Regions from separate parts of the Bifidobacterium sp. WCA-178-WT-4B genome, predicted to be linked through region 1. Evidence: riboswitches for the same ligand, from Rfam matches in the RefSeq annotation. Region 1 holds a riboswitch; the other holds the start of a gene.
The links. A riboswitch is a leader RNA that binds a small molecule or an ion and turns the genes downstream of it on or off. The one in region 1 is predicted to bind FMN.
Positions count from the first base shown of each region.

Region 2: linked by a shared signal. The riboswitch ahead of ribD (bifunctional diaminohydroxyphosphoribosylaminopyrimidine deaminase/5-amino-6-(5-phosphoribosylamino)uracil reductase RibD) and the one ahead of FYJ31_RS06980 (ECF transporter S component) in region 1 are both predicted to bind FMN.

Region 1 covers NZ_VULV01000008.1:51,789-59,424, forward strand. The annotation lists gene FYJ31_RS06970 (YhbY family RNA-binding protein) at 1-154, opposite strand, end outside; gene FYJ31_RS06975 (energy-coupling factor transporter ATPase) at 226-2,658, opposite strand; gene FYJ31_RS06980 (ECF transporter S component) at 2,789-3,442, opposite strand; FMN riboswitch at 3,449-3,600, opposite strand; gene FYJ31_RS06985 (glycosyltransferase family 2 protein) at 3,694-4,707, shown strand; gene ppgK (polyphosphate--glucose phosphotransferase) at 4,806-5,573, shown strand; gene FYJ31_RS06995 (pyridoxal phosphate-dependent aminotransferase) at 5,958-7,223, shown strand; gene FYJ31_RS07000 (ATP-binding cassette domain-containing protein) at 7,271-7,636, shown strand, end outside.
Region 2 covers NZ_VULV01000013.1:47,265-54,900, forward strand. The annotation lists gene FYJ31_RS09355 (aminotransferase class IV) at 28-825, shown strand; gene pabB (aminodeoxychorismate synthase component I) at 822-2,216, shown strand; FMN riboswitch at 2,215-2,329, shown strand; gene ribD (bifunctional diaminohydroxyphosphoribosylaminopyrimidine deaminase/5-amino-6-(5-phosphoribosylamino)uracil reductase RibD) at 2,429-3,556, shown strand; gene FYJ31_RS09370 (riboflavin synthase) at 3,541-4,170, shown strand; gene FYJ31_RS09375 (bifunctional 3,4-dihydroxy-2-butanone-4-phosphate synthase/GTP cyclohydrolase II) at 4,188-5,393, shown strand; gene ribH (6,7-dimethyl-8-ribityllumazine synthase) at 5,394-5,861, shown strand; gene FYJ31_RS09385 (endonuclease/exonuclease/phosphatase family protein) at 5,953-7,062, opposite strand; gene ffh (signal recognition particle protein) at 7,139-7,636, opposite strand, start outside.

The DNA.
Region 1 (7,636 bases):
GTACCGCGCACTTGATGAGCTCGTGCTTCTCAATGGTCTCATCGGCCTGATTGACGGCCGACTCGGTCAAATCGTTCTTGCCCACATAGAACAGGGGCTTCAGCGAGTTCGCCATCGCGCGCAGCTGCTTGATTTGCTTCTTGGTCAATGCCATGGGAATTTCCTTACATCTTTCGTATAACCACACCAGCATAGCAACCGGTGCTGTCTGTGCTGTTTGCCGCCCTACAGCGCGATGATGGCCGCGATGTAGACGATGACGGCAGCGGCGAATACGAGATCTCGCGCGGCGATGGTCAGGGCACGCCAGTGGGTGCGGCGGATGCCCTCCTCGTAGCAGCGGGCGTCAAGTGCGAGGCTCAGGTTGTCCGCGTGACGCAACGTGCCGGCGAAAATCGGCACGATAATCGCGCTCATCGCCTTGATACGCTGGGCCAGCGAACCGGTTTCGATGGAACCGCCACGCGCGGATTGGGCATCGACGATGGCGCGGGTTTCATCGGTCAGCGTTGGAATGAATCGCAATGCCAGACTCATGACCAGCGCGATTTCTTGGGCATGGATACCGAGTCGGTTGAGCGGACTGATCAAGGTGTCGAAGGCGTCGGTCATGGCGGTAGGCGTGGTGGTAGTGAGGAACACCGCGCCCAGAATGATTACCAATGCGAAACGGCAGGCGTACAGCACGGCTATGGTCACGCCCTGATCGGTGATGCTTAGCGGTCCAAGCACCACCACCGGCGTGCCGGTGCGTACCACAAACAGATTGACCACGCCCATCAGCCCCAGCAGGATCAGAATCGGATGAATGGATTCAAGCACCCGTAACGGGTTCAGGCGTGCCGCCGCGATAACGGCCAGGGTGATGGCAATGCCCAGTGCGAGCTGGGTTGGCGTGTTCACCGCGAACATCGTGAACATGGCGGCCAGGAAACCCACCATCTTCACGCGCGGGTCAAGTCGGTGTATCACTGAGTGCACAGGGCCGTTGGAGGATACGGCCGTGGCGGTGACGGTGGCCGTGACGGGGCCGCCGGATGCGGGGGCGGCAATCGGCATACGGACCACGCGGTCGGCGATTTGCTTGGCCTCCTCCCAGTCATGGGTGATGATGAGCACGGTCACGCCACGTGATTTGAGCATGCGCAACAGCTCATGGATACGCTTCTTGGCTTGGGCGTCCAGACTCGCGGTCGGCTCGTCCATGATGAGCACGTCAGGATTGCAGGCCAGCACGCCGGCGATGGCCACCAATCGCTGCTGTCCGCCGGACAGGTCGAAAGGGGAGCGGTCGGCAAGATGCCCGATATGCAACAGGTCCAGTGATTCGCGCACACGGTCGGCCACCTCGGCCTCGGCGAGCCCCTGGTTGCGCGGGCCGTACGCCACGTCCTCGGCCACCGTGTCCGCGAACAACTGGTGCTCCGGATGCTGCATCACGTAACCCACATGCCGGCGCAATTGCGCTAATTGCTTGCGATTCGCCGACTTCGGACGCGCGTTGCGACCGCGCCTGCCAATCGAGGACACCGGAACGCCGGCCACCTCGATGCTGCCGGCGGTCGGCGCGGCCAGCGCGCACAACATGCGCACCAGCGTCGACTTGCCCGAACCATTCACGCCCATCAGTGCCACGGTTTCACCGCGCGCGATGGTGAACGACAGGTCATCGATAACCGCCCGTTTGGCCGAAGGATAGCGATAGGTCAGATGCGAGACGCGAATGATGGGGTCCGTCATATCACCGATGCCATCGGAGAGCAGCGGCAGTTCGGAGCCGTCTTCGCGCTCCCGCTGGCGGGGGCTGTCGTTCGTAGGACGACAGGGGGCGGCTTCTGTGCCGATGCCACCCTCGGTCTCGCTTTGCGAGACAGCCTCCGCCAGCGGGGGTCGATTATCGACGGCTGCAGTGACACCAGCGATTCGCCCGGCCTCCATGCGCACGATGCGATCGGCATGAACGGTCTCATCCGGATGATGCGTGACATGCACGATTGTGGTGCCGCGCGCCTGCAAATCATCCAAAATGCGCATAACTTCGGCGCGTGCGGATTCGTCCAGCATGGCGGTCGGCTCATCCAATACCAGCATCGCCGGGTTCATGGCCAGCATGCCGGCGATGGCGGCGCGTTGCTGCTGCCCCCCGCTCATACGGGTCGGGTCGGACTGGCGTAAGTTCGCCAACCCCACGGCCTGCAATGAATCAACGATACGCTCGCTGATGAGCCCGCGCTCCAGCCCGAGATTCTCCAGGCCAAAGGCCACGTCATCCTCCAACACGGTGGTGACCAGCTGATCCTCGGGATTCTGGAACACCATACCGATGCCGCGGCGGGCAGCACGATAGGCATCGGCATTCGGGCCGGCTGCGTACACGCGCTGTTCCAGTAGCGTCACTTCGCCACCGTCCGGCGCGGTCAATCCCGCAATCAGACGGGCCAACGTGGACTTGCCCGACCCGTTCGGACCGACCAAGCATAGGCGCTCGCCTGCATGGACCGTGAGCGAAACGCCATCCAAAGCCCATGAGGTGCCGCGGTCATAGCTGAAACGAATGTCCTTGAGTACGGCGGCGGGGGAGGCAGGCTCGGCGGAAGCGTGAGGTTCGGCAGAATCGTGGAACTCGTCGGCGTCGAAGGAACGGGGTGCAACGGTCATGAAACAGTAATCCGTAACTGATAGGCGAAAACGCAGAATCCCGGCAAAGGCCGGAGTTCTGCGTTCTTGTTCTTTGAGTGGTCGTTGAGTGGTCGTTAGTCGTGGCGGGCATAGGCCCGTCTCAGGCCAGTCACTGCTGCTTGGACAGCAGGTTGGAGACCGGCTTGTAGATCAGGAAGGTGATCACGGCGTGAATCGCCATCTTAGCCACGTTGAACGGCAGCAGAATCGGCAGAATCATCGCGGCCACAGCCTGGTAGGTCATGTGCGCGTAAATCGGCGTGACGATGAGGTTGCCCACCAGCGCCACCACGATGGCCAGCACCGCACCCACCAGAATGCCGATGGCGGCACCCTTGCGCGTACGGATCTCACGGTAGATGAACGCGGCCGGCACAGACAGGAACAGCGCCACCAGCACAGCCATCAGCGAACCCCACGGGTCGGCGAACATGTGCGGCACAAAGCCGAGCACAGACACGATTGCGGCGGCGGCCGGACCGTACGCAAAGCCGGCGATCAGGCAGACGATGCCGGACGGGTCGTACTTCAGCCAAGTGACCGGCGTAATCGGGAATTCAATGAAGCTGGTGACCATCGCCAGCGCCACGAACAGTGCATACATGGCGATACGGCGCGTGGACCAGCGGCCGGAATCGGCCACGCCAGTGGTGTGTGAGCCAAGTTTGGCGTTGGTGCTGGCGGTGGACGCGCTGGCCGAACCCTCGGCCTCGGGCGCCACAGAACGAACAACTTGCATGCGGATACGCGAAGATACGCTCATAATGAGCCCTCGTTTCTTTCATCCGGACTATACCGTTGGCTCCGGAATCTCACCGGATCAGCCGCTTGCGCGGGTCGCGGGCTTCCCGCCATCCCCGTTATGAAACCCGGGGTACAGGTTACCGCCAGTAAGGAATTGCACCTTCCCTGAAACTGACAGGCTTATTCATACGCCATGCGCCGGACGTACGCAACCCGCGTTTCACTGTGCAAAAATTCGTCTTGTGCCGGTCAAGTGCAACAATGGGAGCCATGGCTGAAGTGAAGAAACCCAACAACACCATCGACAAGCTTGCCCTGATCGTCACCACCTACAAACGTCAGCAGCTGCTCGAGGTACTGTTCGATTCGATTCTGGCGCTTGAGCAGGCACCGTGGCGCATTGTCATCGTGGACAACGAGCAGTCCGATCAGACGGCGGACATGGTCGCTGCGTTTGCCGGCAAGGTGACCGGCCAATGGGGCACCACCGTGGCCGACCAGTCCGGCAACGAAGAACGTGTGGTCTATGCGCCGCAGACCGAGAACCTGGGTGGTGCGGGCGGTTTCTCCGCCGGCGTGGCCAAAGCCTACGAGCTGGGTGCCGCATGGTTCTGGGTGATGGACGACGATGTGGCCGTGCTGCCGGACGCCATTGCCAAGCTGTCCAAGTGGACCGACAAGCACGAGGTGATTCAGGGATCCCGATTCGATTACGATGGCGGCCCGTTCTACTGGCAGTACGACTTCATTGTGCCGCTGGGCATTCCGAACCCGATTGCGCCCGCCGCATTTGGCCCGGCCGGGTATCGAGTGATGGACACGCTGTGCTTCGAAGGCGGCCTGTTCAACCGCCGTGTGGTCACGGAAATCGGTCTGCCGGACCCGCGCTTCTTCATCTACTGGGATGACACGATGTATGGCTACCGCGCCAGCAAGGTCACCAACCCGATTGTGGTGCCCGACGTGATCCTGCGCCGTACGCGCGAGATCGGCAATTGGGATATCGCCGGCGTGCGCCAGCTCAACTCCACATCCGACATGAACCGGTATCACATCATGCGCAACCGCGGATACATGGCCCGGTACTTCATGACCTATGGTGACTTCCGCCCGCTGGTGTTTGGACTGGGTACCGTGCTCACCGCGGCCAAGGAAGTCATTCGCCTGGTGATGGTGGATCGCGAGCACCTCAAGACCGGTTTGGTGCAGATTGCCAAGGGCTGGTGGGACTCGCGCAAGCTGATGCACGACCCCACCTGGAAGCCCATGCCGTCGCTTGAGTGACGGCCATGCCCCGGCCCGTCCGGCGCGTCCGCGTGATGGTCGCGTTAGACTTGGGCGAAATCGTGGATCGATGACATATCAGGAAAGGAAGGTCAACGATGATTGAAACTGCACAGGCTTTTGGTGTTGACATTGGCGGTTCCGGCATCAAGGCCGCACCTGTCGACCTCACCAAGGGCGATTTCGCCGAGCCGCGATTGAAGATTCTCACTCCCGAGGTCTCCACTCCTCAGGCCGTGGCCAAAATCGTCAAGCAGCAGCTCGACCACTTCGAAGTGCCTGAATCCGCACCCGTTGGCATCGCCTTCCCCGCGCCGATCAAGCCCGGCCAGAAGCTCGACTTCATGGCCAACCTCGACCAGTCTTGGATTGGCGTGGACGTTACTGAAGTGTTCTCCGAAGCCTGCGGCCGCCCGGTCGTCGTGGTGAACGACGCCGACGCCGCCGGCCTGGCCGAAGTCCAGTTCGGTGCCGCCAAGGGCCAGGATGGTCTGGTCATCGCCACCACACTGGGCACCGGCATCGGCACCGCTTTGATCTACAACGGCGCGCTCATCCCGAACACCGAACTCGGACACATCATCCTGAGCGCCAAGCATCTGGACGCCGAGAAGTACGCCTCCTCCGCGATTCGCGAGAACGAGGAACTGGGCTACAAGAAGTGGGCCAAGCGTCTGACCAAGTACTACGGCCTTATGGAGAAGTACTTCAACCCGGACCTGTTCACCGTCGGCGGCGGCGTGAGCCGTCAGAGCGAAAAGTTCCTGCCGTACGTGGATATCAAGACCCCGATTGTGCCCGCCAAGCTGCGTAACCAGGCCGGCATCGTCGGTGCCGCCTACTATGCCAGCACCAAGCAGCAGTGAGCTGAGTTATTTCTGCTGGCGCAGGAGCCGTATTGACCATATGTAAGGCCGTCCAAGTATTTCGGGCGGCCTTTTTTAATGAGTAATTCGTTCATTAGGTCGATTATGTGTTCATTAGGTCACTCCCATTCCAAACCTGAATTGCAATGGGCTCGGAATGGCGGCGTTTCAAGCATCAACAATTGTGAGGCTCGACTAGCAGTGACCTAATGAGCGCGAAAATGACCTAATGAATGTAGCTAGGCCGTTATTCGATGTGGATTGAAGTCATAGTATGTCTGACGACTCCGCTGCCGTGCCGCACGATTGTCGTAGTGCTGGATGCTGGTGGATATGAGGCCTCGATATACCTGGCTCGGCAGGGGTGGTTTTATCGTGGAGGGTATGAGCGTGCATTTCTCTTCTCGTGTGGATATTTCTGCGCCGAATCCCATTGCGGCGGCCGAGGCGGCAGCCAAGGCAAACGGCATCGCACTCAGCAAACTCAACGATTCCAATCCGACCCGCCACGGGTTGGCACCCGAATTGGTGCCGAGCGTGTATACGGCCGACCCGCGTGGACCGCGTGCGGCACGAGAATCATTGGCCGCATTCCTCAATACGGCAAACGTGGTAGACGCAAGCAGCCCTCAGTTGGCTTCGCCCGCCGCCGGCGAGGGCGGGAACGAGCGCCATGCCGCTTTCACCAATGTGAATACCGCCATCGAGGGCGTTGACCCGGACGCCCTGTACCTGCTGAGCTCCACGTCCGAGGCGTATTCGTGGCTGATTAAGTTACTTTGCGATGCCGGCGACGCGGTGCTGGCACCCAAACCCGGCTATCCGCTGATCGAGTCGATTGCACGGCTTGAATGCGTCGACACGGTCGAATACCAGTTGCAATTCGACGGCTCCTGGTTCATCGACATCGCCGAACTCGAGCGGCTACTCAGCGAGCCCGGTGGCGAACGCATCAGAGCATTGGTGCTCATCAACCCGAACAATCCGACCGGTTCGTACGTAAAACCAACCGAGCGTGCACGTATCGTGACATTGTGCCGTGAACATGGCATCGCCCTTATCGCCGATGAAGTGTTCTTCGATTACTCTCTCGAACCTTTCCCCGACAACGCACGGCTTGCGGGGGAGCGCGGCGTGCTCACCTTCGCCCTAGACGGATTCTCCAAGATGTTGGCCGCGCCGCACGCCAAAGTCGGATGGATTCAGGTGTCCGGACCCGACGAGGACGTTGCCGAGGCCCAGCGTCGACTGGACGTCATCGCCGATGATTATCTGCCGATGAGTGACATCACCGCCGAACGGATTCCCGCATTATTGAACGCCGCGCCTGCACAGACCAGACGGGTGAGGGAGCGTGTGCGCGATAATCTTGCCAAGCTGCATACGCTGCTCAATGCCGATCCCAACGGGCTGGTCAGCGTGCTACGGGCCGAAGGCGGTTGGAACGTGCTGCTACGAGTGCCCTCAGTCATCGATGAGAACGAAATGGTGTTGCGGCTGATTGACGAGCACCAACTCACCGGACAGCCCGGCTACTTCTTCGACATGACCTCCAATGGATACCTGGCCGTTTCCCTGCTGCCCGAACCGGACGAATTCGAGCGTGGCATCCGCGCCGTGCTCAATACCGTCGCCGCTTTGCTGCGATAGGCCGGTGTTTGCCGTCACCGCACCTGTACTCCACGTACAATGGCGGCATGGGATTCTTGTTTAGACCGAAAGAACTGCCACACCCGGCATCGCTGACGTTCACTTTGGAACAGGCCGGGCATACGTATGATGATGGGCACGTGGGACTTGCTCCCACGGACATCACCATCAGCGAGCGGCGGGTGGCCGTGATCGGACTGAACGGCGCAGGCAAATCCACATTGCTGGGTCTGCTGGACGGTTCGTTGAAGGCCAACGCCGGCACGGTGACCATTGCGGGCGGTGAGGAACGTCTTGACCCGGCTGTGAAGAAGGACGCGAAGCGCATCGATAATCTGGTCGGCAAAGTTCGCCGCGAGGAGATTCCGAACAGTTTCTACCAAGCGGCGAATATTTCCGAGGCTGTTTCCGAA
Region 2 (7,636 bases), on a different contig from region 1:
GCGAGACGGGAAAGGGGGCGCTGATCGATGGGTGAGTGCGTGATCGGCCCCGGTGCCCGGGCGCGTGTGGATGCGGATGACGGATTCTTCTTCGGCATGGGGGCCTTCGAGACCATCGCGGTATCTGGTGGCGCGCCCGTGTTTCTGGACGACCATCTGACGCGCTTGGATGGGACGTTGCGGTACCTCGGCATCGAGGCGCGTCGTGCCGACTTGGAGACGATGGTTCTCCGCGCATGCGCCGGACTCGGCGCATCGGACGATTCGGCCCTCAAGCTCACGGTCACCGAGCGCAACCGCGTCGTCTCGTTGAGACGCAACCCGTATGCCGCGCCGGGGGCGAAGCGCGCCTTCCGCTGCGACTTCGCCGATGTGCGCAGGAACGAATCCTCCCCCCTCGCGCGCATGAAGACGTTGGCGTATGCCGAAAACATCATGGAGAAGCGTCGCGCCCGTGACCGCGCCGTCGACGAGCCGTTGTTCCTCAATACGCGGGGCGAGGTCGCCGAAGGGGCCGTCTCCAATATCTTCGCCGTCATCGGGGGAGACGTCGTGACGCCTCCCGTCTCCTGCGGTCTGCTGCCCGGGGTCATGCGCCATGCCGTGATCGGGTTCACGGGGGCCGTCGAACGCCCTATCATGCCCGACGAGCTGCTTCGGGCCGACGAGGTGTTCCTCACCAACTCCCTGATGGGTGCCATGCCCGTGGCCGGTATCGGCGGTGTGGAATTCGAACCGGGGAGCGTGTCGCGCGACGTGAACGACGCCTATGCCCGCATGGTGGCGCGGACGCGGGACCGGGCGCAGACGAAGGAGTTCCGGTGAGCGCGCAGGTGTTCAAGCTCAGGACGTTCCGACCGCTTGCCGACATCGTGGAGCGCGTGCGCGGCGAGGAACGCTTCGCGTTCCTGGACTCCTCGATGCCGGGGGCGCAGGGGCGCTACTCGATCCTGGGACTCTTCCCCTATCTTGTGATCGAACATGGGCGGGGCGGATGCCTCGTCGACGGCGTTGCCGTGGAGGGTGATTTCCTCGATGTCGTGAAGAAGCGGCTTGGACCCTGCGATGGCGCGCGCGATCCGCGTCTGCCCCTCACGGGAGGCGCGATCGGGTATCTGGGATACGATTTCGGCCGCGAATCGTGCGGCGTGCCGACCAGGCACGATCCCGTCGCGGCCACACCGGAGGCGAGCATGGTCTTCTACGACCTGCTACTCATCGAGGACGTCCGGTCGCGGTCGTTGTTCTGTTGCTGCCAGGGGCGGACGATGACGGCCGCCCACGCCCTGACATGGGCGCAGGACCTGGTGGATTCATGCCCGCCCGCCCCTCATCCCGCGCGCCGACGTTCGCTCGCCCCATGCTCCTCCGATTTCACGCGGGCCGGGTACGGCGACGCCCTGGCCCGTCTCGTCGATCATCTGCGCGCCGGCGACGCCTACGTCGTCAACATGGCGCAGCGCCTGCGCCTGGAGACGTCCGGGAGCCCCTATGCCATCTACCGTTATCTGCGCACCCACAACCCGGCCCCGTTTTCCGCCTATCTGCGCGCACCGGGTCTCGACGTGTGCTGTTCGAGCATGGAACGGTTCATGGAGATTCGCTCGGGGCATGTGGTGACGCGGCCCATCAAGGGGACCCGGCCGCGCGGCGGCACGCCGGACGAGGATCGGGCGAACCGCGAGGAACTCGCCCGCAGCGAGAAGGACCACAGCGAACTGCTGATGGTCGTGGACCTCGAACGCAACGACCTGTCGATCGTCTGCGAACCGGGTTCCGTCGGCACGGACCCCGACTTCGCCATCGAGACGTATCCTTCCGTATTCCATCTCGTCGCGACCGTCGAGGGGACGCTGCGCAAGGATCGTTGCGCCGTGGACGCGGTTCGCGCCGCGTTTCCCACCGGTTCGATCACCGGCGCCCCGAAGGTTCGCGCCATGCAGATCATCGACGAGCTCGAACGCGCGCCCCGGGGATTGTACACGGGCAGCATCGGGTATTTCTCCGATACGGGCGATTGCGATTTCAACGTGGTGATCCGCACCATCGTGCGTGAAGGAGGCGAGACGTCGCTCGGCGTGGGCGGAGGCGTCACCGTGGAATCCGATTTCGACTTCGAGTACGACGAGACGATGCAGAAGGCCCGGGCGCTGCGTGAGGCCGCTTCCGTTGACAGGGGGAGCGTCGGCGAGTACAATCGTGGGCAAAACGAATAACTATCTTCAGGGCAGGGTGCGATTCCCTACCGGTGGTACAGCCCACGAGCCGCAAGGCATGATTTGGTGAGATTCCAAAGCCGACAGTACAGTCTGGATGAGAGAAGATGAAAGTACGTTCATGCTTCGTCGTACGCCCTGAAATGATGCCATATCATTTCAGGGCGTTTTCGTGTTCGCATGAACCTTCTTTTGTATGCCTTGGATAGCGTATGGGCGCAACATGCTTGGAGGCGTACATGGACGATGCGCAGTACATGGGACTCGCGATCGAGCTGGCGAAGCGAGGGGCCGGATACGTGAACCCCAATCCCATGGTCGGCGCGGTGATCGTCAAGGACGATCGGATCATCGGGCAGGGGTATCACGAGGAGTTCGGCGGATTGCACGCCGAGAGGAACGCGTTGCGGCATTGCACGCAGTCACCCGCCGGGGCGACGTTGTACGTCACGCTTGAGCCGTGCTGCCATTACGGCAAAACGCCGCCATGCACGGAGGCGATCGTGGAAAGCGGCATCGCAAGGGTCGTCGTCGGAACCTTGGACTGCAATCCCGTGGTGTCCGGCAAGGGCGTGCGCATGCTCGAGGACCACGGCATACGGGTCGATGTGGGGGTGCTGGCCGACGAGTGCCGGCATCTGATACGGGTGTTCAGCAAATACATCACCACGCATACGCCGTATGTCATCATGAAATACGCCATGACGATGGACGGGAAGATAGCGACCCATACCAATCAATCACGGTGGATCAGCGGCGAGGAGTCGAGGCGTCGGGTCCATCAGCTCCGTCGATCCGTCGCGGCGGTCATGGTGGGGGTAAACACGGTGATCGAGGACGACCCGTTGCTGACATGCCGCATGGCACACGGAAGGAACCCGGTTCGCGTCGTCTGCGATACGCGATTGAGGACGCCCCTCACCTCGCGGATCGTGCAGACGGCGAATGACGTCAGGACCTATATCGCCACCGCCTGCGATGACGAACGCAAGGCGGAGGACTACCGGCGGCACGGCTGCGAAATACTCGCCGTCGGAAGGAAGGGCGACCACGTCGATCTGGCGGACGTGGTGCGGCGCCTGGGGGATATGCAGATGGACAGCGTGCTGCTGGAAGGCGGGAGCGCGATGAATTGGAGCGCCCTCGAACAGCGGATCGTCGATGAGGCGCACGTGTACATCGCGCCGAAGATATTCGGCGGCACCGCGAAAAGCCCGGTGGGCGGCCAAGGGGTCGCCCTGCCTTCCGACGCCGTCATGCTCCGGCCCCGCACCTGCTCCCGAGTGGGAGAGGATTATCTGGTGGAAAGCGAGGTGGTGTATTCATGTTCACGGGAATAGTGGAGGAAGTCGGAACGGTGGCGGACATACGGAGGAGCGCCGCCAACTGCACGCTGTCGGTCGACGCCACGAACGTGATGGAAGACCTCCATATCGGCGACAGCATGGCGGTGAACGGCATCTGTCTGACGGTCGTCGATTTCGACCGGCGACGCTTCACCGTCGACGTGATGAATGAGACGTGGCGCAGAACCTCGCTTGGCGTATTGCGCCACGGGAGCGGCGTCAACCTGGAACGGGCCCTGCCGGTGAACGGAAGGTTCGGTGGCCATATCGTCACCGGGCACATCGACGGCACGGGCAGCATATCTTCCGTGCGGCGCGAAGGCAATGCCGTGTGGTACCGGATCGCGGCGCGGAACGAGATACTCGAAGGCATCGTCGAGAAAGGCTCAATCGCCGTCGACGGCATCAGCCTGACGGTCGCGGAGGTCACGGAAAGGGACTTCTCGGTATCGATCATCCCGCACACCTTGGCGCAGACGGTGCTGGGCGAGAAACGGGTCGGCGGCGTGGTCAATCTCGAAAACGACGTATTGGGAAAATACGTGCGGAACATGATGACGACCCGGACGGGACTGACGCAGGATCTGCTGTCCCGGTGCGGGTTCTGAGAAAGGATGCATGAATCATGAACCATCAGTCGGTGCAAGCGGCGTTGCAGGCGCTGCGGGAAGGAAAACTCGTTCTGGTCATCGATGACGAGGACCGGGAGAACGAGGGGGATCTCATCTGTGCCGCGCAGTCGGCCACCACATGGAACGTCAATTTCATGGCAACCCACGCCAAGGGATTGATCTGCATGCCCATGAGCGGGCAACTGGCCCACAAGCTGATGCTTCCGCCCATGGTCGAGCACAACACCGATAACCATGAAACCGCTTTTACGGTGTCCATCGATTACCGTGGCACCACGACCGGCATCTCCGCCGAAGAGCGGGGATTGACGGCTCGCATGTGCGTCTCCGATGACGTGGAACCCCTCGATTTCCGCAGACCGGGACATATGTTCCCCCTGGTGGCGAAGAAGGGCGGCGTCCTGGAACGGAACGGGCACACGGAGGCGACCGTCGACCTCATGCGGTTGGCGGGATTGCGCGAATGCGGCCTGTGCTGCGAGATCATGGACGACGATGGCCGGATGATGAGGACCCCCGACCTGACCCGGTTCGCCCAGGAGCATCAGATCCCGCTCCTGACCATCAAGGAACTGCAGGAATACAGGAAAGCGCACGATACGCTCGTCGAATGCGTCTCGACCGTGGCGATGCCCACGCGATACGGGGAATTCACGGCGCACTGCTATGTGAACAGGTTGAACGGCGAGCATCATGTCGCGCTGGTCATGGGGGATCTGGGCGATGGGACCGATGTGTTGTGCCGGGTGCATTCGGAATGTCTGACCGGTGACGTCTTCGGCTCGCTGCGTTGCGATTGCGGTCAGCAGTTGGACACGGCGATGAGGATGATCGCGGAGCATGGTTCGGGCGTGCTGCTGTACATGCGCCAGGAAGGGCGGGGCATCGGTCTGGTCAACAAGCTGAAGGCCTACCGTCTGCAGGACGAGGGCATGGACACGCTCGACGCCAATCTCGCGTTGGGATTCCCCGGTGACGCGAGGGAGTACTACATCGGAGCGCAGATTCTCAGGGATCTGGGGATACGGTCTATGCTCCTGCTGACCAACAATCCCGACAAAGTGTATCAATTGGAAGACTATGGAATGGAGATCCGCGACAGAATACCAATCGAAATCGAAGCCAATGCTTACGACAGTTTCTATCTCAAAACCAAGAAAAACCGCATGGGACATATCCTGAACATGGAGGAGGAATAAATGCACACGTTCGAAGGCGATCTGGTAGCCGAAAACATCACGATAGGCATCGTTGTGGCGAGGTTCAACGAGTTCATCACCTCAAAACTGCTGGCAGGGGCGCTGGACACCCTGAAAAGGGAGAATGTCCGCGAACAGGACATAGCGGTGGCCTGGGTGCCGGGCGCCTTTGAGATACCCCTGATCGCGTCGAGGATGGCCAAGAGCAAGCGCTACGATGCGATCATCTGCCTGGGTGCGGTCATTCGGGGCAGCACCAGCCACTACGATTACGTGTGCAATGAGGTCTCGAAGGGAATCGCGCAGACCAGCCTCGACACCGGTGTGCCGGTGCTGTTCGGCGTGCTGACGACGGATTCCATCGAACAGGCGATCGAACGGGCCGGCACCAAAGCGGGGAACAAGGGTTCCGAGTGCGCGCAGGGCGCGATCGAAATGGTGAATCTGATCCGCTCCATGGACCTCTGACGGCGAACCACCCGGCTGCGGGCGGGGGTCTTCCAGACGTTCCCGCCCGCTTCGCGCCACACGGCCAAGGCCCGATCGATCGCCGCGCCCGCTACCGCAGGGTGAGCGTTGCGGCCAAAGCCAGATGGTCGGTGTCCGGCACTTCGAAGGACGTCACACCGGACGGCCTGAGCCCTTGGGTGAACAGGATATGGTCCAGTTCGATGCGCGGCCACTTGAGCCAGCGCGGGAAGGTGAGATTCGGGCCGGCGGCTTGAATCAGACTTGCGTCCTTGAATCCGGACTTGAGCAACGCGCGGAAGCTCGGGTGGTCGGTGCTCGAGTTGAGATCGCCCATAACGACGATGATATTGCGATTGCTGACGGATTTTGCACGGGCGAGTTCTCGCAGACCCAGAATGCCGGCCGACCAATCCGCGCAGCCGCGCATCGGCGATTTCGGGTGAGCCGAACAAAGCGTCACTGTGCGGTTACCGGAGGTTTTGAGGGTGATGGCGGGAACGTCGGCGGCAGGGATGGAGACCACGTTGGGCACCGCTGCGCTCGGCTCGTAGCGGGAATAGATCACGTTGAATCCACCGTTATCGGTCTCTTTGGCCTCTCCGAACTGATGGGAGGGGAGGAGTTCGTTGATGTCGGCTTCGGTAAGACGTGTGATGAGGTCGTCGGTGACTTCCTGCAAGGCCAATACGCTGATATTGCGTTCGCGAATATTGCGAATGATTTCAGCGGCGTCGGCGCGTCCGTATCGACAATTCATCGTCATAACCGAGAACTGGGGCGAGAGTGTTTCACGCGTTGTTTCACGGTGCCCGTCGGAGATTGTTTCGGGTCCTTCCTTCGGAGTGTTTGAGGTACCCGATGTATTGCTGTTATGGCTTTTTGACAGCGTCGGCGAAGTTGTTTCACGGGCTGTTTCACGGTGGGATTCTCTGCGTTTGCCGGCTGGGTCGATTGACGTACCCCAGTAGCTGATGCGCTGTGAGCTGGCAATCAGCGCGACCATAATAAGCAACGACATCGCAGTCCATTCATGTTGCCATGCGGCGACCGCGGCCAGAATCATCAAAGGAACCCACAACAGCGGAGTCAGGGCAATCATATACGGAAGCGGCATGCGGGCCTCGAGACCGGCGGGCAGCGCGCTTAAGGCCGTCCATAACAGTGCGATGATTGCCACCGCGCCGAGGATTGTCGTCATGGAAGTTCCTTTCGAAATACAAATTGAACCGAGATATAACTTGGCTCCCCTCTGCGAGGGGAGCCAAGTTGTGAAATCAGCGACCGAACAGTCCGCCAAGGCCTCCGCCGAGGTTCGGCGGCAGTTCAGTGCCACCGTCGACGTTGCCCATCATCTGCTCAAGGCCGGCGGGCAGGGCCGGGTTCTGTGGCTTCTTGGCGAAGGCGGAACCGCCGGTCGAACCGGAGGACTTGCCGGCCAGCTTGTCGCGCAATGCCTTTTCCTCGGCCTCGCGCTTCATCGGATTGCCGGACTTGCCGCCCTTCTTCTTGTTCTTGCCCTTCTTCTTGCCGCCGCCCATAGCCGGGCCGCCGAAGCCGGGGATGCCGCCGCCCATGCCGCCACGATTGGACATGCGCTTCATCATCTTTGCGGCCTGCTCGAAACGCTGCAGCAAAGCGTTCACCTGAGAAACCGTCACGCCGGAACCATAGGCGATACGGGCGCGGCGGGAACCATTGATGATCGACGGATCGCGGCGCTCGGCCGGGGTCATCGAGCGAATAATCGCCTCGGTGCGGTCGATCTCCCGTTC